DNA from 3 places in the Paenibacillus sp. SRL342 genome. Region 1 is predicted to be linked to each of the others. Evidence: riboswitches for the same ligand, from Rfam matches in the RefSeq annotation. Region 1 holds a riboswitch; each other region holds the start of a gene.

Region 1 (7,737 bases):
CCTCGTCCTGGCCTTGCCCGTAATTCTTTCGGGAGCAGTAAGTGCACCACAGACAGTGGATGCCAAAGCAGCAATTAGCACCAAAGTACAGAAAGTAAAAGCAGCAGGACGTAATTTTACCGTACAGACCGTTTCGATTCCAAAGGGAACACCGGTTACCGTGGGACTCGCGAAGAAGCAAGTTGGCCAGACGGCAACATTGCCATCGATTGTGAAAGCCTATGGTGCGCAAGCAGCCATTAACGGAGCATTTTTTGAAGCATATAACGGAGCACCAGATCCATACGGTATGTTAATAGCAAATGGTAAGGTCATACATATTGGAAGATACGGAACATCCATCGGATTTAAGGAAGACGGCTCAGCGATCATGGATTCACTTCAGGTGAGTTTGACAGGTAAAGTAACGGATACAAAAGGTAAATCACGCAGTTGGTATGCCACCTTTATTAATCGAACACCTTCAGCGAACGCGAGCATAACAATGCTGTATACGCCTGAACGAGGTGCCACAGTCGGGTTCAAAGGTGGCACTGCGGTTGTCATGGAGAAAGGTATCGTGACCAAAAAAGTGCCCAATACAAATGTAGCGATTCCTAAGAATGGCTCGGTACTGGTCTTTACAGGCAACCAAAAGTCTTCTTCGGATCGTTTCACCGTTGGTTCAACTGTAGAAATGAATTATAAGTATACGAACGCAGCAGGCAAAGAGATCCCTTGGCAAGATGTAGTGACTGCTGTTGGGGCAGGACCACGTCTGGTAAAAGACGGTAAGGTAGCTGTCAATCCGACGAGCGAAGGTTTCAAGGATGCCAAGATTCTTAATGCTTCTGGAGCCAGAAGTGGTATTGCGATTATGGCGGACGGTTCTGTTATGCTGGCTACCGTTTCCGGAGCAACAATCAAGGAGTGGGCAGCGGTGATGCAGAAGCTTGGTGCCAAACAGGCCATGAATCTGGATGGCGGTGCTTCCTCGGGTATGTATGCCGGGGGCAAAATGCTGACTTCTCCAGGCCGGCTCTTGAGTAATACACTGGTATTTGGCGGCTCTGTGCGTTAAAAGAAAGTGATTAATGGGAGGTATGACGCAAATGACACTCACATCTGATCGAAAGCCAGGGGAGGGTAATACAGCTGTTCTGGCCATTAATGTAGGGTTGCCGCAGCCGCTCCCTGGGCAGAAGCGTGAAGTGCTGAGCGGCATTGTGAAACATCCTGTATCCGACGCGGTTTTCCTGTCATTCACTGGAATGACAGGGGACGCGCAGGCGGATCTGGTGCATCATGGCGGCCCTGACAAAGCCGTTTGTGTATACGATTACAGTCGTTATACGGTGCTGGAACAGCTGATGGATCGCAAGCTGAACTGGGGAGCTTGTGGAGAAAATCTGACAGTTGAAGGTTGTGCCGAAGAAGATGTCCGGATTGGTGATGTGTACGAGTTGGGCGAAGCCACAGTACAGGTCAGTCAGCCCAGACAACCTTGCTTCAAACTGGGTGCGAGGTATGACTATAAGGAGTTGCCTGTTTATTTTCAGGAGAGTGGACATACCGGCTTTTACTTTCGTGTACTGCAAGAAGGGGAGGTTCGGCCTTCACCGATATTTCGACGAATCAGCACCGATCCTTCATCCATGACGGTTCTTGAAGCCAATCGAATTATGCATCAGGGGAAAGAAGATATGGAAGATATTCAGGCGTTACTGGCCATACCTGCGCTGTCAGACAGCTGGAGGCAGACGTTAATGAAACGGTTGTCCAAGCTGGAGAACAAGTAGCAGGGTAATTATTGTGTCATCAAGTAAAGTAATCCGAATTCCTTTTTTAAACTAACTTGGGAGTGTGACTAACATGACGATCTTAGGCGCAATTGAAGCAGGCGGAACCAAATTTGTATGTGGTATTGGCACAGAGAACGGAGAAGTTCTGGAACGCGTAAGTTTTCCAACAACAACACCGGAAGAGACCATGGCTCAAGTGATTTCATTTTTTGAAGGCAAAGGCATTGAAGCTCTGGGTGTAGGTTCATTCGGTCCGATTGATCCGATTGAAGGAAGCCCAACATATGGCTATATCACAACAACACCAAAACCACATTGGGGACAGTATAACGTGATTGGCAAGCTCAAGGAGCATTTTGATGTGCCGATGACATTTGATACGGATGTGAATGGTGCGGCACTTGGAGAAGCAACTTGGGGCGCTGCACAAGGTCTTGAGAGCTGTCTGTATATCACTGTGGGTACAGGCATTGGTGCTGGCGCTGTGGTTGGTGGTAAAATGGTCCATGGATTGTCACATCCTGAGATGGGACATATCATTGTACGCAAACATCCGGAGGATACATACGAAGGTTTCTGTCCGTATCATGGTGACTGCCTCGAAGGTCTTGCAGCAGGACCAGCCATTAACAAACGTTGGGAGCAGCCGGCTTATGAATTGCCTGCAGATCATAAAGCTTGGGAGATCGAAGCGCATTACCTGGCGCACGCACTGATGAACTATGTCCTGATTCTCTCTCCGCAGAAAATCGTCATGGGTGGCGGAGTAATGAAGCAGGAGCATTTGTTCCCGATGGTGCGTAGCAAACTGCAGGAGTTGCTGGCAGGGTACGTTCAGCATCCGGCGCTTCAATCCGACATTGACCAGTATGTTGTGTCACCAGGACTTGGAGACAATGCAGGTCTGTGTGGTTCGCTGGCGCTTGCCAAGTTGGCATTGAATAAATAGGTCATTAAGGGATTGACGAATTTTACCATTGTGGTATGATATGGGCAACAGCATAGTACGGTTAATGAGGAAGCACCTCTCTTGCATGGATTTTGCAGGAGGGGTGTTTTTTTGTGCTGCCTGTAGGTAGCGTAACTAACCCGTATAGGCTGAAATGTTAAAGGGAGGGAACAGAAAATGGAAGTCATTTTCATGAACAGATTGTCCAAAATGTCAGATCAGAATGCAGAGTATGCACAGCTATGGATTGGGGAAGAGGAAGATAGTTGGCAACTGGGATGGAGTCGTTACGAGGAAGGAGAGCGTGAGGACAGCATCTGGTATGAAGGGACTTCTTGGGAGGAGCTGCTTCATATTTACCGTCTTCAGCTTGCCATACAGATGAGTGAGGGGTACCGACCGCAGTTGCAGGGGTTATTTCATGAGAATGATGATCTGAAGTCACGCAGTTATGGTGGTCAGCGGCTCCATTGCTACAGTGAACTATACGGCAATGAGCAATTATATACGGATCTGTGCACATGGCGCAGGAAGAGAGCTGTTTCTGACCGGAAGGCACCGTATTTTGTTGCAACAAATCGTCTGCTGCGTTTGATCAGTGCCTTTGTTCCGCAATCGCTGGATGAACTGATGCAACTGCCGGGCGTAGGAGAGAGCAAAGCGACTGAGTATGGTACGGAATGGATGGAGATTACAAGCGGGTTGGAGCGTTCAACGACATTCCCGCTGGACTGGGTATATACGGCGCTGAAGGAAGAAGAGTATGAGAGTTGGTTATACAAGCAGAGAGAGCAGAAGTACAAGCAGGAACTGGATAAGTTCACCACGCGCAAGCAGGTGCTTGAAGGCATGAAGGAAGGATATACGTTAGAAGAGATTGTTAATCGATCCGGATTATCCCGACGCGAATTGATTGAGCTGTTGGAGACACTGGATCTCGAAGGTTATGACACCGATTGTCTTCTTGATGTGGAGCTGGCAGTGATGCCAGAGAACGAACAAGAGGCCGTATGGAGTGCGTATGAGGAGCTGGGAGATACGTTCCTGAAGCCAGTATTACATAAGGTGTATGGAGGAGAGAAACCCGATGGAGGAAGTCTGGAGCAGGTCTATGAAAGACTGCGCATGATTCGAATCCGCTTTCGTCGGCACGCAGAGACAGAGAAGAATGTTGGTTAATGATCAGAAATGAAAAAAGACGAGGCGTTTCTCCCAGAGGAGCGCTTCGTCTTTGTTATTTCATATGAGTTCATACCCAGTCTTTCTTGCGGAAAATGAAGAACATGCTCAGGCCCAGGGTAACCATCAGGCCAATCACAACAAAATAGCTGTATTTCCAGTTAAGCTCTGGCATATTCGTAAAGTTCATGCCGTATATACCCGTAATGACCGTCAGCGGCATGAAGACCGTGGTAATAGCGGTAAATACACGCATGATCTCATTCGCCCGGTTCGCAATACTGGATTGGTAGGCTTCTCGCAAGTTGCCCATCAGGTCGCGATAAGTCTCAAAGGTTTCAGATATTTTTACAGCATTCTCATAGATGTCACTGAAATATTTTTGCAGTTGATCATCGATGAGACGCAGATCTTTTTTGTTCAGGGTGTTAATGACCTCTTTCTGAGGTCCAAGCACTTTTTTCAGCCACAGAATCTCACTGCGCAGCCCGATAATCTCATTTAGATGTGACTTTTTGGTGTGCATCAGAATGTCTTCCTCAAGCTTCTCGATCCGTGCTTCGATTCGGTCACCTACGGTGAAATAATTATCAACAATCAAGTCAACCAGCAAATACAGCAGACGATCTGGTGTACTGATTTCCTGTTCCCACAGGATTGGTTTCAGTGTGCGCAATTCGCTGACCTTTTGCTTGGTAACACTAATAATGAAATGTCTGCCGAGAAACAGGTTGACCGCACGTAGAAATATCTCTTCATCATCGAAACGGATGCTATTAATCACAATAAAATAATGGTTCTCATAAATTTCAATCTTCGGACGTTGTTCTTCGTCACTAAGACAGTCTTCCACAGCCAGATCATGCATCAAGAACAACGGCTGAAGTACCGCCAAATCGTCTACGTCCGCATCAATCCAGTAAAATCCTTCCGCTGGTGGAGTCAGCGCCTGCTGAATGTCGTCCACCGGAATAAATACACCGTTGTTTACCAACCGGATTTTCATCGTTAATCTACTCCTTCTGCACCCGCCAACTTGGCGGATATTATCATTATGGGCGCAAAAAGAACAAATCAGCCGGTCGGCAGCGGAGCCTGGAGATCAGGGCTGCGTTCACTATATACTCAAACGGAAGTCACGTCCCGCTGCCGGCATGCTGATGTCAATTCTCTATGCAGTTTGTCGGAATTCGGCTGCCAGTCAGGCCTCGGGTCGCCATCCATTTAATATGTCACCTCTCACATAAGGGTTTATAACACCTTGTTTAGTATACCGCTGGTACAAGGTGCTTTCAAGCGCAAAAATGTGTCTATTTCGCGCCCTGAGGCAGTGTATGACAATGGATGATGAACGGTTCCGATCTGGGAAGCAGACATCGAACTGCATCTTGACGTGAGGGCATTAATGTAATAAAGTAGACGGTGAACCATATTTAATTACAATCTAATACAGCGAAATCTTATCAAGAGTAGGTGGAGGGACTGGCCCGATGAAACCCGGCAACCGGCGGTATACCGCACGGTGCTAATTCTTGCAGCGACTAAGTGTCAAGTGGCACTGTTGTAACTGAGAGATGAGAGAGGCGCATATCTTTTTTACATATGACCTTTCTCGAAATCCGAGGAAGGTCTTTGTTATATGCCCCGACTTCTCAGCAGTGATTTTCGCTAAGGAACTTGTGGTTGTTTGTAACGTTGGATGAAAGAGCAATTCAATGTTTTTACAAGCTCAAGGCAGTCTATAACTGTATTGATGTGAAGACATCAAGCCAGGGGTGGCTGCATCTATCTATGCACAAGGAGGAGTTAGATTTACTATGCCAATCAAAATACCCGATACTCTACCAGCAAAAGAAGTACTTGAAGGAGAGAATATCTTCGTCATGGATGAAACTTCTGCATATCAGCAGGATATTCGTCCACTCCGTATCGCTATATTAAACCTGATGCCCACAAAGGAAACGACCGAAACACAATTGCTTCGTCTGGTGGGAAACACGCCTATTCAGGTGGATGTCGTTCTCGTACATCCCAAATCCCATACGTCGAAGAATACGTCTCAGGAGTATTTGGATCTGTTCTATAAAACCTTTGATGAGATTGAGCACCGCCGTTTCGATGGAATGATCATTACGGGTGCCCCGGTGGAACAGATGGATTTCGAAGACGTGAACTATTGGAATGAAATCCAGGAGATCTTCGAATGGACCAAAACCAATGTGACTTCAACCCTCCACATATGTTGGGCTTCCCAGGCAGGTTTATACCATCATTTTGACGTACCCAAGGTTGCACTAGAAGAAAAGTGTTTTGGGGTTTTCCCACATACCATCAATAAACCACATGTTCCGTTGTTGCGTGGGTTCGATGAAGTATTCAACGTTCCACATTCCCGTCATACGGAAGTGAGACGCGAAGATATTGAAAAGAATGAGAATTTAGAGATTTTGGCTGAATCCGAGGAAGCGGGGATCTTCCTGGTTGCTACCAAAGACGGCAAACAGATTTTTGCCACAGGACATGCCGAGTATGACCCGTTCTCATTAAAGTGGGAGTATGACCGGGATGCAGCCAAAGGTTTGGATATCGCATTGCCTAGGCATTATTATCCGAATGACGACCCTTCCCGTGTGCCACCGGCTACTTGGCGCGCTCATGCCAACTTATTATTCTCTAACTGGCTCAATTACTATGTGTATCAAGAAACACCTTACGATATTGGCCCGCAAATCTAATCGAGATTACAGGAGGATGCAGCAATGGAAGACAACAACAAGTTGAAAATCGAAAGCCGCTTAGCACAAATTGGGTCCATCAATGAACCGGTAACAGGCGCCATTAACTTTCCGATCTATCAATCCACTGCGTTTCGCCACCCGAAGCTTGGACAAAGCACGGGGTTTGATTATATTCGTACGACTAATCCAACCCGTAAAGTATTGGAAGAAGCCGCCGCAGCGCTGGAGTCCGGTGATGCAGGGTTTGCCTGTAGCTCGGGAATGGCCGCGCTGCAAACGATCTTTGCCATGTTTGGTCAAGGGGATCATCTGATTGTATCGCTGGATCTGTACGGTGGAACCTATCGTCTGCTGGAACGTATTCTGTCCCGTTTCGGCGTAACTGCTAGTTATGTGGACACGAATGACCTTGCAGCACTGGAGAAGGTTCGTCAGCCAAATACAAAAGCTGTATTTATTGAGACACCAACCAATCCACTGATGATGATCACCGATGTGGAAGCCGTGGCTTCCTGGGCGAAAAGTTACAACCTGTTGACCATTGTTGACAACACGTTGCTGACTCCATTTTTCCAACGTCCGATTGAGCTGGGTGCCGATATCATCATTCATAGCGCTACCAAATATCTGGGCGGACACAATGATGTGCTCGCCGGACTAATTATTACCAAAGGTGAGGCGTTATCTGCAGAGATGGCGTTCCTGCATAATTCCATTGGAGCAGTATTATCTCCAAGTGACTCCTACCAGTTGATGAAAGGTATGAAAACGCTGGCTCTTCGCATGGAGCGTCATGAGCACAATGCACTTACGATTGCTAAATACTTGCTTGAGCACCCAGCGGTGGTTGAAGTGTACCATCCAGGCCTATCCGATCATCCGGGGTATGAGATACAGAACAAACAATCCACGGGTAACACAGGTATCTTCTCTTTCAAAGTGAAGGATGCACGTTATGTTGAACCGTTGCTGCGTCATATCAAACTCATTGCTTTTGCCGAAAGTCTCGGCGGAGTTGAATCACTCATGACTTATCCGGCAGTACAGACTCATGCGGATATTCCGCTTGAGATTCGTGAAGCCGTAGGTG
Region 2 (7,737 bases), 3.0 Mb from region 1:
ATATATAGTAATAGCGGTTCCTTACACAGGAACCGTTTTTTTTGTCGTTCAGTACACAAAAAAACGGGAATTATTGTGATCAAACGGGGACACAATACTTGGGAATACCTGTAGCTTCATCATGCAGAGAAATGTTGGGGTGGGAACATGTGGTCAACAATTGTATCCTACGTGCCGGATTGGACCATATGGATTCAGGCATTCTTGGTCCTTATCATACCGATCGGCATTACAGTAACCATGCGGTGGATCAATGCCGCCATTAAGCGTGGAACCTTCTCTCGTTCCGAGAAACCCTCCATATCCTCGAAAGATATTTCTCCTGCTACCGCGGGTCAGGGTCAGGGAACCGAAACAGGCCAATATGCCAATATTAAATTAACCGGCAAGTACAATACGGATCTGACCAGTGTAAGAGAAAGCTTTGGTCAAAATGCTGATGTTCACATTCGGGAATTTACCATTAGAGGTACCAATACAAGGGCAGCTGTCATATATACCGAAGGCCTGGTAGATCAAGACTTAATCGATGATCACCTGATTACACCGTTAATGTTGGAAGGCGTTCCAGAGCTTAAGCGGGAGGGGTTCCTGCATCCGGATAATGCGCATTTACTGTCGGCCTACCTGCAAGAGCAATTACTACCTGTCAGTCTGGTTGAGGAGACCAAGTCCCTCCAAGAGGTCGCAGTTGGCGTGCTTTTTGGCAAAAATGCACTGTTGGTCGATGGATTGCCGGGGGCTCTGTTAATTGGAGCTCATAAGATCAAAACACGTGGTGTGAATGAACCGGTGTCAGAGGGGTTGCTCCGTGGCCCCCGAATTGGTTTTACTGAACAGTTAAGTGATAACACAGGTATTTTACGTCGGTATGGTAGTGATCAGAGCCTCTTTATTCAGAAGTATGAAGTAGGTTCACGGATCAAGAAAGATTTGGCTGTTGCCTATATTCAGGATATTGCTGATCCTAATCTCGTGGCGGAAGTCCAAAAGCGAATTGAAGAGATGGATATGGATTCCATGTTGGAATCTGGGTATGTTGAACAGCTCATCGAAGACAATACGCTCAGTCCGTTTCAACAAGTGTTGAATACAGAAAGACCAGACCGGGTGATGGGTGCTTTACTGGAAGGGCGAGTGGCTATTTTATTGGATGGGACGCCATTTGTCTTAATTGTGCCAGTGTCGTTTAGCATGTTGCTCCAATCTCCCGAGGATTATTATGAACGATGGATTCCTGGAACATTCCTGCGAATGCTGCGCTTTATGTCCGCCATGCTGGCCTTGCTCGCTCCTGCGCTCTATATCTCTTTTATCTCGTTCCATCCGGGACTTATCCCAACCAAGCTGGTATTGACGATCATTGAAACGCGGACGGGAGTGCCGTTTCCTTCAATCATCGAAGTACTGATCATGGAACTTTCGATCGAGATATTGAGGGAGGCTGGCATTCGTTTACCTAAGCCGATTGCACCCTCGCTAGGTATCGTTGGAGGTCTGATTATCGGCCAGGCAGCCGTACAGGCAGGAATTATAAGCCAATTCCTGGTCATCGTTGTTGCGGTTACCGCCATATCCTCCTTTACGATCCCTGTCTATAGTGCCGGCATCACACTGCGAATTCTGCGATTTGCTGCCATGTTTAGCGCAGCTGTACTCGGATTGTTTGGCGTGGTTATGTTCTTTCTCCTTATATGTACCCATCTTGCGAGACTCTCGAGCTTTGGCCTACCTTATGTTGCACCGGCCGTTCCTTATCACTTTGGGGAATGGAAGGATTTCTTTATCCGTGCTCCGCTAAATATGATGAGGAAGCGTCCCGAGATGTCTAATCCAATAGATAAAGACCGCAAAAAATAAATCAAGCAAATCACGAGGTATGAGGTGGGATGAAGTGAACGGTTCTGAAGGAAATATTAGCACAAGGCAGGCCGTCGTAGTTATTGTTAATTACATGCTTGGCGCTGGGATCCTGACCCTCCCCCGAACGACGAGTAAAGCTGTCGGAACACCGGATGTCTGGATCTCCATCATTCTGTCGGGACTGATTATCACGGGTGTCGGAATTATTCTGGTTACCCTGTGTCGCAGATTTCCGGAGAAAACAGTGTTCCAGTTCACCCGTGAGATTACGGGGAGCTGGATTGCTTACATATTGGGATTCGCCATGATTATGTACTTTATGGTGATTGCCGCATTCGAAATCAGGGTCATGGCTGAAGTGACAGGCATGTATTTGCTAGAGCGTACTCCGACATGGGCCATTGTGATGGTGTTTATGTGGATTGGCATATATTTGATCTCCGGCGGACTTGCTGTTATTGTGCGTGTATTTGAGATTATTTTGCCGATTACACTGATTATATTTGTGATTGAAATTTTGCTTAGTAATCAGTTATTTGAGATCGGCAATCTGAGACCCGTACTCGGAGAGGGTATCATGCCAGTCCTCAAAGGTTTGAAACCTTCGTTGCTGGCTTACACGGGGTACGAAGTCATGTTTGTCATGACTGCTTATATGAAAAATCCCAAAAAGAGCAATGTAGCCATGAGCTGGGGCATCATCATATCGACTATGATTTATCTGATTACTGTTGTGATGGTTGTAGGCAGTCTGTCACTCGACGGCATCAAAACACGTACTTGGCCCACGCTCGATCTGGTTAGAAGCTTCGAGATTCAAGGTTTGATCTTTGAACGGTTCGAATCCCTGCTACTGGTCATCTGGATTATGCAGATCTTCTCGAGTTTCACGATCACACACTATTGCGCTTCGGTGGGCATTCGGGATTTATTTCGTACGAAGAAGATCAAGGTCATTATGTACGCCTTTCTGCCAGTAATATATCTAACAGCATTAATGCCGAAAACCGTGGATGAAACTTTTGCACTGGGTGATATGTTGGGCAATCTATCCGTGCTTCTTTTTGCCATTTTACCTCTGTTGCTGCTGTTAATAAGTCTGATTCGCAAAAAGGGAGGCAAGCAAGCATGATTCGTATTTTTATGCTTTTACGTGTAGCCTTTGCTTTGTCCGTTCTTCTGGTAATATCCGGATGCTGGAGCAGTAGGGAGATCGAGGAACTAAGTGTCTATGTTGGTCTCGGGATCGATATCGCGAAAGAAACAGAATTTGAGAAGGACATCGCTGCCCAGGGAGGAAAGTATCCAAAGAATAATTATATAACGGCTACCGTGCAGATTGCTCCCGGGACGGGCGGTTCGAACAGTAAACAGGGCGGACAATCCGGTTCACCTGCTTCGGGAAAGACTTCCTATTCCAATGAACAGCTTACTGGAGATTCGTTGCTGCAAATCTTTCGTCAGTTTGCACTAAGGCGAGACCGTCCACTTATCGGACATCATCTAAAGGTCATCGTTGTCTCCAAGGATATTGCCAAAAAGTATGGTCTGGACCAGCTGCTGGATTTTGTACTTCGGGATAACGATATTCGTCCAAATTGTCTGGTGCTGATAAGTCATCATCGCGCCGTGGATGTCCTGACTTCGGATGATCCCTCTCGGATTCCAGCATTTTATCTAACAGGAATTACCGGTAATTCATACTTGTCCAACAAAATCCTTGACCCTGTTTTGCTCTCCAAATTAGATGCCCAAATGCAATCTGGTTCCAGTTTCTTGCTCCAGAATGTACTGTACTCCAATGGAGAGGGCAAGTTCTCAGGTGGCAGCATATTCGATGGGAAAACAACCAAGTTTATTGGAGAACTAAGTCAAACGGATCTGGAAGGTTTATCGTGGCTCAGGCCTAAGGAAAGAGGAGGCGTCTTGAAGACTTACAACAAAGAGGGATTCACTGTTGTATATGAAATGAAAAAGAAGAAAACAAAAGTAATTCCCAAGGTTGTTGGCAATGATATTTCATTCCATGTAAAGACCGAATCCGAAGGCTGGTTAATGGAGGATTGGCGTGCTCCCGAAAGAGAGGAAAAAGGGGCTTATCGCGGGGAACTGGAAAAAGAATTTGCTGAACTGGCGGAACAACAGATTCGTCAGGTGTTATACAAGCTGCAGCATACCTACAAAGTGGATGTTGCGGATTTTCGGGATAGCTTACGTATTAAAGAGCCCAAAACATGGAAGAAAGTCAAAGATGATTGGGATAACATTTTTAGTACCGTGCCAATTACGTACGATGTGAAGATTAGCATTACCAATCCGGGATCATCCACCGAATAGCGATGTGTTTCATTTATGATTTAAATGTTGACACATTCATGATAGATCGCTATATTTATAAAAAATCATTTTCTTATCCAGAGAGGTGGAGGGACTGGCCCTTAGAAACCTCAGCAACAGATCTGAAGGATACTGTGCTAATTCCAGCGGGTGAAAGCCTGATAGATAGGAGCGTTTGTTTTTATTTGTCAGTAACGGCGCACTCTTTAGGCAGAGTGGGTCTTTTTTGTTTTTTCTGGATGAAGAAGTAGGGGAGCAGCAGGTATGGAGAACAACAACGACAAAGGGCATTTTCAGCGGAAAATGCAGGCACGGCATGTGGTCATGCTCTCTCTCGGAGGAGTTATTGGAACGGGATTATTCCTCAGCTCAGGTTACACCATTCAGCAAGCGGGACCACTGGGTACCATTCTGTCCTATCTGATCGGAGCCATCGTTGTATATCTGGTGATGCTCTGTCTTGGTGAACTGTCTGTTCATATGCCAGAGACGGGAGCATTTCATAGTTATGCAGCCAAATATATCGGACCAGCAACAGGCTACACGGTGGCTTGGTTATACTGGTTAACCTGGACTGTTGCGCTTGGCTCCGAATTCACAGCCGCCGGATTGCTGATGCAGCGCTGGTTCCCATCGGTGAACGTATGGATATGGAGCGCGCTCTTTGCCCTGATGATCTTTCTGTTTAACGCTTTAACGGTGAAATTATTTGCGGAATCCGAGTTCTGGTTCTCATCTGTAAAAGTAGTGACTATCGTAATCTTCATTATTATCGGTGGCGCAGCCATGTTTGGGTTCATTCCGATGGCGGATGCTGAACCAGCGCCGTTTCTATCGAACATTACCGCATCCGGGTGGTTCCCTCATGGGGCTACAGCGATATTGATGACCATGCTTGCTGTAAACTTTGCCTTCTCAGGCACCGAATTAATCGGCATTGCTGCCGGTGAGACGGAGAACCCGGAAAAGACGATACCGAAGGCTATTCATACAACGCTGTGGCGTTTAGTTATTTTCTTCATCGGAACGATCATTATCTTGTCGGCCTTACTGCCCATGTCGGATGCCAGTGTACTGGAAAGTCCGTTTGTAGCGGTAATGGAACGGGTGGGTGTACCCTATGCAGCAGACATTATGAACTTTGTTATTCTGACGGCGATTCTCTCTGCTGCCAATTCGGGCTTGTATGCATCTTCACGGATGCTCTGGTCTTTGGCTGACAAAAGAACGATCTCTCCGTGGTTTGCCAAATTGACCAAAAGTGGGGTACCACTGAATGCACTTCTGATCAGCATGGTAGGTGGTGCGCTGGCCTTGCTGTCCAGCATCATTGCGCCAGGTACCGTATATATAACACTGGTTTCCATTTCAGGTCTGGCTGTTGTTGCAGTATGGATGAGCATCAGTGCCTCCCAATACATGTTCCGCAGACAATATATCCGTGAAGGCCATGCGGTCAAAGATCTGGTGTACCGCACACCACTCTATCCGGTGGTACCGATTGTTTCATTTATATTATGCCTGGCTTCATGCATAGGTATTGCCTTTGACCCGACACAGCGAATTGCGCTGTATTGTGGGGTTCCGTTTATCGCATTATGTTACGCTGCTTATTATCTGACAGAACGTGTGAATAAGAAAAGAGGACAAGTACATGACGCAAGCACAACAGACTAACCCGATAGAACAGATCCTGCGTGAACATCCAGTCATGATTCTGGATGGAGCGTTGGCAACGGAACTTGAACAGCATGGATGTAATCTGGATGATCCGCTCTGGTCGGCTCGTGTGTTGCTTGAGAATCCGGATGTTATCGTTCAGGTCCATGCGGATTATTTCCGCGCAGGAGCCGACTGTGCAATTACATCCAGTTATCAGGCGACGGTGGATGGCTTCAGCAAGAGAGGAATCGATGAACAGGCAGCACTGGAGCTGATCCGCAAGACGGTGGAGTTGGCTGCAAAAGCGAGAGATGCCGTATGGGTGGAAGTGCAGAGTGATTTAGTAGGGAGAGAAAGCTCAACAGGTCAGCTTGTAGAAGCTCCTCCGGTACGTGCCGAGACGGTGGAGAATGAGGAGCAAATAACAGATCGTACAGTAGATCATGAAGGAGATTGTGCTCGTCCACGTCCAATTATTGCCGGGTCCGTTGGGCCGTACGGCGCCTATCTGGCGGATGGTTCAGAGTATGTGGGACATTACGGCGTGTCGGATGTGACGTTGGCTGCTTTCCATCGACCACGTATGGCAGCGTTGCTTGAAGCAGGTGCAGATATTCTGGCTTTTGAGACGATTCCTTCCTTGCAGGAAGCACAGGTGCTGGTTGATGTACTGAAGGAGTTTCCTCATGCGTATGCCTGGTTATCTTTTTCTTTAAAAGACGGGACAAGCATCAGCGAGGGCACACCGCTTGAGGTATGTGCACAGAAGTTTGGCTCTGAGCCGCAGATTGCGGCGATTGGCCTGAACTGTGCTCCGATGGAAGTGGTGAGGGAAGCAGTGGGTATTTTGAGCCGTACCAGCGATAAACCTGTTATTGTGTATCCGAACTCAGGAGAAGTATACGATGCGGCAACGAAGACGTGGAGCGGACAGGGTACATGTGGCAGTATGAGTGATGCTTCTGAGCAGTGGGTTGCGGCGGGCGCGCAAATTATTGGTGGTTGTTGCCGCACTACCCCACATCAGATTGGTGAACTTGCGAAGAAGTGGCGGAAATAGTTCTTAACACAATAAAACAAGCCCTTCCACATCCTATAGAGGTATGGAAGGGCTTGTTTTATTGTGTTAAGGCATCCTTATTACATTATTCGATAACCAGCATACGTGGCGATGCTTCCCGAATGATTCTTGAAGAGAACCATGAGCCAAGACTGGCTGCAATGATGGTTAGACAGGTGAACAGTACCATGCCACCCCAATGCAGGATCAGTGGAAGTTGTACGATACCATAACCGGAAAGGACCATTTCGAGTAGAAGAGGTAGCAGATATACGCCGACGAAAATACCCAGTATGGCTCCCACGGAGGACAGTATGAACATTCCCATGGTGAGCGATAACCTGATTTGGCGGGATGTCATTCCCAGCGATTTGTATATCCCGTACGTTCTGCTTTCTTTACGAATATTGATTCTACAGGTACTGAAAATAATGATGAACGTCACAGTAATAAACAACAATCCAATGAGGCTCATCGGATAGATCAGGATGTTAGCAGCTTCCGCGTAAACGGAATCAAGCAATGTCTTCTGAGTAACTACCGAAGCGAAATCTTTAAATTGCTCATTTAATTCCGAGGCAACCTTATCCGCTTGTGCCATATCGTTCACATTGATGAAGATAACATCAAATTCACTATAACTGGGGTTCACACTTCTCATAGCATCAATGGTGATTCTGCCTGAAACAGACATGTTGGCGATTGCCTGATAGATTCCTGTAATGAGGAATGTACGCTTTTCTCCTTCAATATAGATATCGATAAGATCACCGAGATCTTTATTTGATGTGTTGGCTACACTTACACCAAGGGCA
Region 3 (7,737 bases), 3.3 Mb from region 1:
GCGGTGCCGTCAGATAACCGAGGCAATCCCGAGTCTGAAGCCAGTCCTGTCTGGTGATCGGTTCATAAGGCGTGTCTCCCCATACGGAGAGCAGTTCCGGACTATATAATCGTTGCCCTTCTGGAAGCCATTCCTCATCCAGTAACGCCTGAGCGTATAATGTATGTTCACCCGCCTCGTCTTCACGATTGGTAAACAGGCCAGGCCAATATTCAGCGCGCGAGCCACGATGGGGAACCAAACGTGCGAACTCCAACACTTGTGTGTGTACTTGCTCCACGCCAAACAACAGAGCATATAGGCCTTTGCCAAACATGATTCGCTCATCCAACTTGCCAAAATGTTCAATGACGCGTCCTGCGAGTCCTGCTCCTCGTCCAAGAGGGAAGACGATATGATTCAGACCGGCCAGATTATGCAGATGGAATGCGGGTTTGGAAAGTACTTCTTTTTGAAAATAAGGATGCTGCACGACTCGGCTCTCGATATAGTTCTGCTCATTAATAATTAATGCCACACTTAGCAGTGAACTGCATCGTTCCAGCCAAAAGCGTTCCCAAAACGGCGTCATAAACGCCGATACGTGAAAGTGCGACAAGAGATGGAAACAGCTTCGTCCGATGCGACGGCTGTTCATATACAGCAGAAGCTGGGGATATGCATCCTGGAAAATGAGTGCATTGCATCGCTCCAGCAGCCGATACATACGCTCGCGATCGCTTTGATTCTGCAGATTATGCATCAAGTCACTCTGAAGATCTGTCATGTGATATCCGCCGTTGCGAGAGACCATATGGGCCAGCAGTGCCCAATGCAGTTCGGGATATTGCTCATAACATTCCAGATAGGCTGCCGTGCGGGTGATATTACTCCGATTGTGCTCCTGGGTCAGTGTCTTAATCTCTTCCAGAATGATGCAATCTTCTTCACAGACGAGTGCGCTTTGAACCTGGTCCGTGCGTGCAAAAGATTTGCTGCTGGCAGGTAACAAACGCTCCACCTCAGACTGTAAGGCAGCTGCCGTATCGGTATCCCACTCGATGTCACGCAAAGGGTGACGAAGCTGTGCTGAAGCTTGCCATGCAGCCTGTTTGCCACGCCATATTTCCCGGGCAGCACCCGGAATGGAACGAACCATCTGCAGGAGGGACCCGTGATGTTGTTCGCTGGAAGAATCGGTTCTGGTGGAAGTCATGATGTGACATCCTTTCATGATGTTCTGGGTTTAATTTCACAGACCATGTGGTTATTCTAAGTATGCGCTGATTATTTGACTTCCACTCGCCAATTTGCTTCACTTAGGGTAAGACAAGGTACAGAAAGGGAGATGAACCGAATGGAACAGATTACTTCCAAACCGGCTTTTGATGTAGCCATCCAATCCCCACGTTTGACGATTGCCGTATTCAAGGCAGACTGGTGTGGTGACTGCAAATACATCGATCCGTTTATGCCTGAGGTTGAAGAGAAATATGCACGTGAACTGACTTTGATTGAGGTCGATGTGGATCAGGTTGGAACTGTTAGTGAAGAACAGAATATTCTTGGCATCCCAAGCTTTGTGGCGTATACAGATGGCCGCGAACTGGTACGGTATGTGAACAAGCTGCGCAAGTCGAGAGAAGAGATTGAGCAGTTCCTGGATCGCGCAGTTGAGGTGTACAACACGATCCATAAATAATGTTATATAAGTTTGATAAATTTACATAGACACTCCGATGACAGAATAACCTTCCGATCGCTGTTATCTCCAGATTTCTTTGATCCCTTTTATAAAGGGGGAAATCTGGGGATAAAGGCGAACGCTTCGCTTCTTCTGGTTATTTCTGTCCTCTCCGCTATTGTGTAAATGTTTCATTGAACTTATATAAAAGTATGAGAGGTTCATGTTGTAAAAGGGTATAATACAAAGAACGCCATTTCTCTTGAAATAGGGAAATGGCGTTTGTGTGTTCGACTTGTTCTATATAAGAAACGTTTCTGTACATATCACCAATGACCTGTGGGTCATTATTTCACCAGACGTTAACATTTTGTCACAAAGCGCGACGTCAATGAACATTTTATCCGGTATAATGAATTTAGTTGTGAAATAAGTGTCAAAGTACCGAAACAAGCGGAGAATATTCTTCGCCATCTTAAACCAACAGCGGGTGAGAAAAAATTGAAACACTTAACTTTGTTTAAATGGTTAACCGTATTAACCTGTCTTGTCATGTTTCTGGCCACTTTTGGTGGAGGCATTGTAACCAAAACGGAATCGGGCCTTGGCTGCGGAACGGAATGGCCTTTATGTAACGGAAAACTCGTTCCCGCACATACTGTGGCTTCACTCATTGAATATTCCCATCGCGCTGTAAGTGCACTGGCTGGACTGTTGTCCATTGCCTCGTTTGTGGCTTTTCTGCGATTCGGCAAGTCACGCCGTGACCTGCAATTGTTTTCTTTCTTAACTCTGGTATTTGTTATCGTCCAGGGAATCATGGGGGCTTTTGCCGTCGTCTTCTCCCAATCTTCAGCAGTCATGGCACTGCATTTCGGCTTTGCACTGATTGCTTTTGCCAGTTCCCTAATGATGGCGCTGGGCATAAGGCAGGAGGCCAAAGATGGTGGATTGGAGCGCCTGAATAAATACCCTCGGGTCACTAAAAAATTCAGGAATCTGGTCTGGTTCTCCACCATTTACACATATCTCGTGGTATACACGGGTGCATTTGTGAGCCACACGGATTCTGCCGGCGGATGTTCCGGATTTCCGCTCTGTAACGGGCAGATTATTCCTGAGCTTTCAGGTGGGGTAGCGGTTGCTTTTGCTCACCGTGCAGCAGCTGCGTCGCTCGTGATTGTTATCGCAATCCTGGGTCACTTCGCTTACCGTAATCATCCGGACAACAAGGAAATGCGTACTCTTGGTGTGGTATCCGTTGTTCTTATTCTGATGCAAGTAGTCATTGGTATTTTCATGATGGTGACAATGAACCGTCCGGAAGTATACATGTTCGTAGCTCTTGCTCATATGCTGGATATTGCCCTATTGTTCGGAATCTTAACGTATATGAGTTTCCTGGTGTACAAGCTGCATCGCCCGGTTAATCGATTCTAAGACATAGCTCCATTCTTTTGGGCTAAACATGAAAGTCCACCACCCAGTGATGTACATCATTGGACAGGTGGACTTTGTTTGATGTCAGTGGGATCAGGGCAACCTATGGCATGCAGCAATTACACGGAATGGATGATGTTTTACGTTTACGGTGATGAATTCTTGTTGATTTGGAAAAGAGGAGGTTAGATATGCTACGAACGTTGTTGGGGGAAAAGCCACGTATAAACGAAGGTAAATTGAAGGCAGCGATGGACGCAATGGCGCATACGCTTGAGCTATTTCAGCGACAAATGCATGTAGACCATGATCCCACGCATGACTATCGAAAGCTGTATGTGTGGACGCAGGGACTCATCTCCTCACTGGATGAACTGGAGCAAAGCTGTTTCGCTGCTGCTCATTTTCGCAAAAAGGTCGTTGCAGGTTCAACGAACGATATGACGCCGACTGAAAAAGCCGAGTATGCCCGATATGTGTATTTCTACAAAGATGGCTTTATCCGCTGCTTTGCCATTCTGGATAAAGTGGGCACGGTATTAAATGAAATATTCCAGCTGAATACTTCCAATACCAAAGCGCATTTTTCTTATTTTACGGTGTTAAGGCAGTTCGATTATGCGAGGGAGCATCATGATCTTGCGTTGCAATTAATACAGATCAAGGACTCTTATCGTGAACCGATGAGCAAGCTGCGCAAACGACGTAATATGGAAATTCACTACATGAACTCTGAAATGCATGATGACCTGTGGCAGTTACATCAGACCCTGCAAGGTAAAGTGAAATTGGAGGATCTGAATCAGCATGTGCAGGAAATGCGTCAGGGCGTGGATATGGTCTGTGAAACGTTAACAGCCTCTTATAGTTATATCAACAAAATATGGAAAAGAAATAATTCCCTTTGACAAATCGGAATACTTGGAATATACTGAGTTTCAATTAGAATGTTACAGTGACAAAGATTGAACTGATATTTCAAAAGTTACGTTCACATTATAAAGCATAAACTACATGAACTTATAAAATCCTACAACAACATATTTCTTATCGAGAGCGGCGGAGGGACAGGCCCGATGAAGCCCGGCAACCGATTTGTAACGACATGATACATGTATCATTCGTTATAGATGTTAGGTGCTAATTCCTACAAAATGGTGCGAGACACGATTTTGGCAGATGAGAAGGTATATTCTTTCACGTAAAGAGCCCTCTTTGTATCTGCAAAGGGCTCTTTTTTTGTACTTTAAGGGGAGTTTTCCTTTAGATCGGGTAAAGATACATGTAGGTGGTTGGAAAGGGGCAAGTGCGATTGATTGAATTAAAAGGTTTAACGAAAACGTACGGCAAAGGGGCAAAATCTACAACAGCGTTGTCCGAGCTGAATTTAAGCATCCAAAAGGGCGAAATCTACGGAGTGATTGGCCATTCCGGAGCGGGCAAAAGCACATTGATTCGCTGTATTAATTTGCTGGAACGGCCTACGGAGGGTGAGGTATGGGTCGACGGAATCAACCTTACTGAACTAAGAAAAACCGAATTGCAGCAACAGAGACGCAAGATCGGGATGATTTTTCAACACTTTAATCTGTTATCTTCGGCAACGGTATATGACAATGTAGCTTTTCCACTAAAGCTTGTGAATACACCCAAGGAAGCCATTGATCGCAAAGTGAAGGAAATGCTTGCACTGGTTGGTCTGGAGCACCACAGCAGCAAATATCCGGCTCAATTATCGGGTGGCCAGAAACAACGTGTAGGGATTGCGAGAGCACTTGCAAGTGACCCAAATGTTCTTCTCTGTGATGAGGCTACTTCGGCACTTGATCCGCAGACGACAAATTCAATCCTTAAGTTATTACTCGACATTAATGAAAAGTACAACCTTACGATTGTGCTGATCACACATGAGATGCATGTCATTCAGAACATCTGTGACAAGGTGGCTGTCATTCATCAAGGTGGCATTGTGGAACAAGGACCTGTAACAGACGTGTTCCTGAAGCCGCAGCATGCGATTACGCGGGACTTCATGATGCGTGACCATGAAGCTGGACTTGCTCTGGAAGAGACCGCTCTGGCAAATGCAGGCGTTGAATTGCAGGCAGGTGCTGCTTCCAAACTTGTGAAGATATCATTTCTGGGTAACAAAACGTATGAAGCGATTTTGTCTAGAACGGTACGTAAAACAGGCGTGGATTTTGCCATCCTGCAAGGTACAATCTCTACGATCAAACAGGTTCCTTATGGGCAACTGACCGTTCGGTTCGAGGGTGATTCAAATGCGATTGATCGGACGATATCAGAATTAACCGCTGAGGGACTTGATGTGGAGGTGCTTCGTTAGATGGATTTTTCAACCGTACGTTGGGAAGAGGTTGGCAAAGCTTCCATAGAGACACTGCAAATTTTGGGTGTATCAGGCTTGTTTACCGTTATCTTAGGTTTACCGCTCGGAGTACTGCTATTCATGACAGCCCGATCTGCTTCGATTAAGTCACGGGCAGTGTACACTATACTATCCCTGATTGTGAATATTTTGCGCTCAGTCCCATTTATCATATTGATTGTTGCTCTTATTCCATTCACTCGTATACTCGTCGGTACAGCTACGGGGGTGCTTGGTGTTATACCACCTTTGGTTATTTCGGCAGCTCCTTACTTCGCTCGTTTGGTGGAGACGACGTTGCGAGAAGTTGATCGTGGTGTCATTGAAGCGGCACAGTCGATGGGTGCATCGACCGGACAGATTGTAAGACGGGTATTACTGCCTGAGGCACTGCCTGGACTGCTTGCTGGTATAACGATCACCATTGTTACGCTCGTCTCCTATACGGCGATGGCGGGCATGGTTGGCGGTGGAGGTCTGGGAACACTGGCAATCAACTATGGATACTTCCGTTATCAAAATGAAATTATGATCATATCCGTAGTGTCGATGATCATTCTAGTGCAAATTCTCCAGATGGCTGGAGATCGCTTGGTTACATTTTTCACCAGGAAATAACACATAGATAACATGATGGATATGCATTAATGCAGATGCCACATGACAAAAATGATTAGAGAAGGGGTTTTACACATGAAAAAATGGTCTTTTGCTCTACTTAGTCTTATGTTGATTGCGGTTCTCGCAGCTTGCGGAAACAACAAGGACGCCGATAGCGGCGCAGACAATTCAGCAGGTGCACCTCGTACAGTTGAATTGAAAGTTGGAGCTTCACCTACACCACACGCAGAGATTCTGGAAAGCATCAAGCCTGAACTGGAAGCACAAGGTATCCGTCTGCAAGTTGTCACGTTCAATGACTATGTTCAACCCAATCAGCAACTTGCTGACAAAAAATTGGATGCAAACTTCTTCCAGCACCAGCCTTATCTGGACACAGAGAATAAAGAACGTGGATTCAACCTCGTTTCTGTAACACCTGTTCATGTTGAACCTTTTGGTGGATACTCCAAAAAGATTAAGTCTTTGGATGAATTGGCAGACGGCGCAAAAGTAGCAATTCCAAATGACCCATCCAATGGTGGACGTGCACTGTTGTTGCTTGCGAAGGAAGGTATCATTACGCTGAAAGACAACACAAATATTACATCTACGATTCAAGATATCACAGCCAATCCGAAGAACCTGGATATCATCGAGCTGGATGCAGCCATGATGCCTCGTCAATTGGATGAAGCGGATCTGGTATTTATCAACGCTAACTATGCGCTCGAAGCGAACCTGAATCCGGCGAATGATGCTTTGCTGATCGAAGATCTGCAAGGTAACCCATACGCAAACATCCTCGTTTCCCGTGAGGACAACAAGGATGCAGATGCAATCCAAAAACTGGCTGCTGCTTTGCACTCCGAAGAAGTAAAAACATTCATCAAAGAACGTTATAAAGGTGCAGTTGAACCTGCAACTGAATAATTCACGATATGTATGATATGATGTGAAGCTATTAAGAATAAGCCGTATATCTCTTCTGAAGAGATATACGGCTTATTTTATGTTTCCTAATCTGTGCTGACGTGGGGATCAACATAAGTCAGAGCTTTTCCGGTTTATCCACGTCAGATTGATGTCCAGATTGGCGGTAATAGGATAATTCATTTTGATCAGCATGCTGCTGTTCATCTGCTTCTTGCAGGTACGTCCTCTCGGAGGGAGAGAGTTTCTCTTCTTCTCCGTGTGAGCTTTTGATCTTGTATCTGATCCAACCGATCAGCCCAAGGACGACAACGAGGATCAACGCCCATCCTTTTTTGATCAAAAGAAGAGCACTGAATTTCTGGGAAGCTGTGTATCCGATCCCGCCCATCAGAAGACTGTTGAGCCCTATGGTGGATGTTTTGTCAGTCGAAGCATTGTACTCCTCGTAGGTGTATCCTGCATTGATGCTAAGCTTATGAAGTACGGTTTCCTCGAATGCCTGACGGCTCTGTTGAAAGTTGGCCGTATCTGTAACCAGAATGGCTGTGACGTACCCTTCGCGTGTCAGGAGTTTTACATTGTAATTGACCATGGATTGCTGATCAGCATTCTTGAAACCAAGGGAGTAAACCAACTGATGTTTGGTACTGTCATATGCCGGTTCGATTTCCCACCCCGTTATGTACGTTCTATATTCAGGATCAAGTTC

The links. A riboswitch is a leader RNA that binds a small molecule or an ion and turns the genes downstream of it on or off. The one in region 1 is predicted to bind S-adenosylmethionine.
Region 2: linked by a shared signal. The riboswitch ahead of mmuP (S-methylmethionine permease) and the one ahead of metA (homoserine O-acetyltransferase MetA) in region 1 are both predicted to bind S-adenosylmethionine.
Region 3: linked by a shared signal. The riboswitch ahead of AC4E8D_RS25770 (methionine ABC transporter ATP-binding protein) and the one ahead of metA (homoserine O-acetyltransferase MetA) in region 1 are both predicted to bind S-adenosylmethionine.

Annotation. Positions count from the first base shown of each region.
Region 1 covers NZ_OZ481790.1:1,958,515-1,966,251, forward strand. Annotated here, with positions in the region: gene AC4E8D_RS09000 (phosphodiester glycosidase family protein) at 1-1,060, shown strand, start outside; gene AC4E8D_RS09005 (MOSC domain-containing protein) at 1,092-1,778, shown strand; gene AC4E8D_RS09010 (ROK family protein) at 1,852-2,730, shown strand; gene AC4E8D_RS09015 (HRDC domain-containing protein) at 2,908-3,909, shown strand; gene corA (magnesium/cobalt transporter CorA) at 3,980-4,915, opposite strand; SAM riboswitch class I at 5,367-5,490, shown strand; gene metA (homoserine O-acetyltransferase MetA) at 5,727-6,644, shown strand; gene AC4E8D_RS09030 (PLP-dependent transferase) at 6,669-7,737, shown strand, end outside.
Region 2 covers NZ_OZ481790.1:6,162,469-6,170,205, reverse strand. Annotated here, with positions in the region: gene AC4E8D_RS27220 (spore germination protein) at 148-1,860, shown strand; gene AC4E8D_RS27215 (GerAB/ArcD/ProY family transporter) at 1,880-2,995, shown strand; gene AC4E8D_RS27210 (Ger(x)C family spore germination protein) at 2,992-4,200, shown strand; SAM riboswitch class I at 4,271-4,372, shown strand; gene mmuP (S-methylmethionine permease) at 4,465-5,877, shown strand; gene mmuM (homocysteine S-methyltransferase) at 5,855-6,922, shown strand; gene AC4E8D_RS27195 (ABC transporter permease) at 7,008-7,737, opposite strand, start outside.
Region 3 covers NZ_OZ481790.1:5,846,497-5,854,233, reverse strand. Annotated here, with positions in the region: gene AC4E8D_RS25790 (DUF2515 family protein) at 1-1,195, opposite strand, end outside; gene AC4E8D_RS25785 (thioredoxin family protein) at 1,337-1,681, shown strand; gene AC4E8D_RS25780 (COX15/CtaA family protein) at 2,165-3,103, shown strand; gene AC4E8D_RS25775 (Cthe_2314 family HEPN domain-containing protein) at 3,295-4,011, shown strand; SAM riboswitch class I at 4,148-4,289, shown strand; gene AC4E8D_RS25770 (methionine ABC transporter ATP-binding protein) at 4,416-5,450, shown strand; gene AC4E8D_RS25765 (methionine ABC transporter permease) at 5,451-6,110, shown strand; gene AC4E8D_RS25760 (MetQ/NlpA family ABC transporter substrate-binding protein) at 6,186-7,025, shown strand; gene AC4E8D_RS25755 (DUF2167 domain-containing protein) at 7,144-7,737, opposite strand, start outside.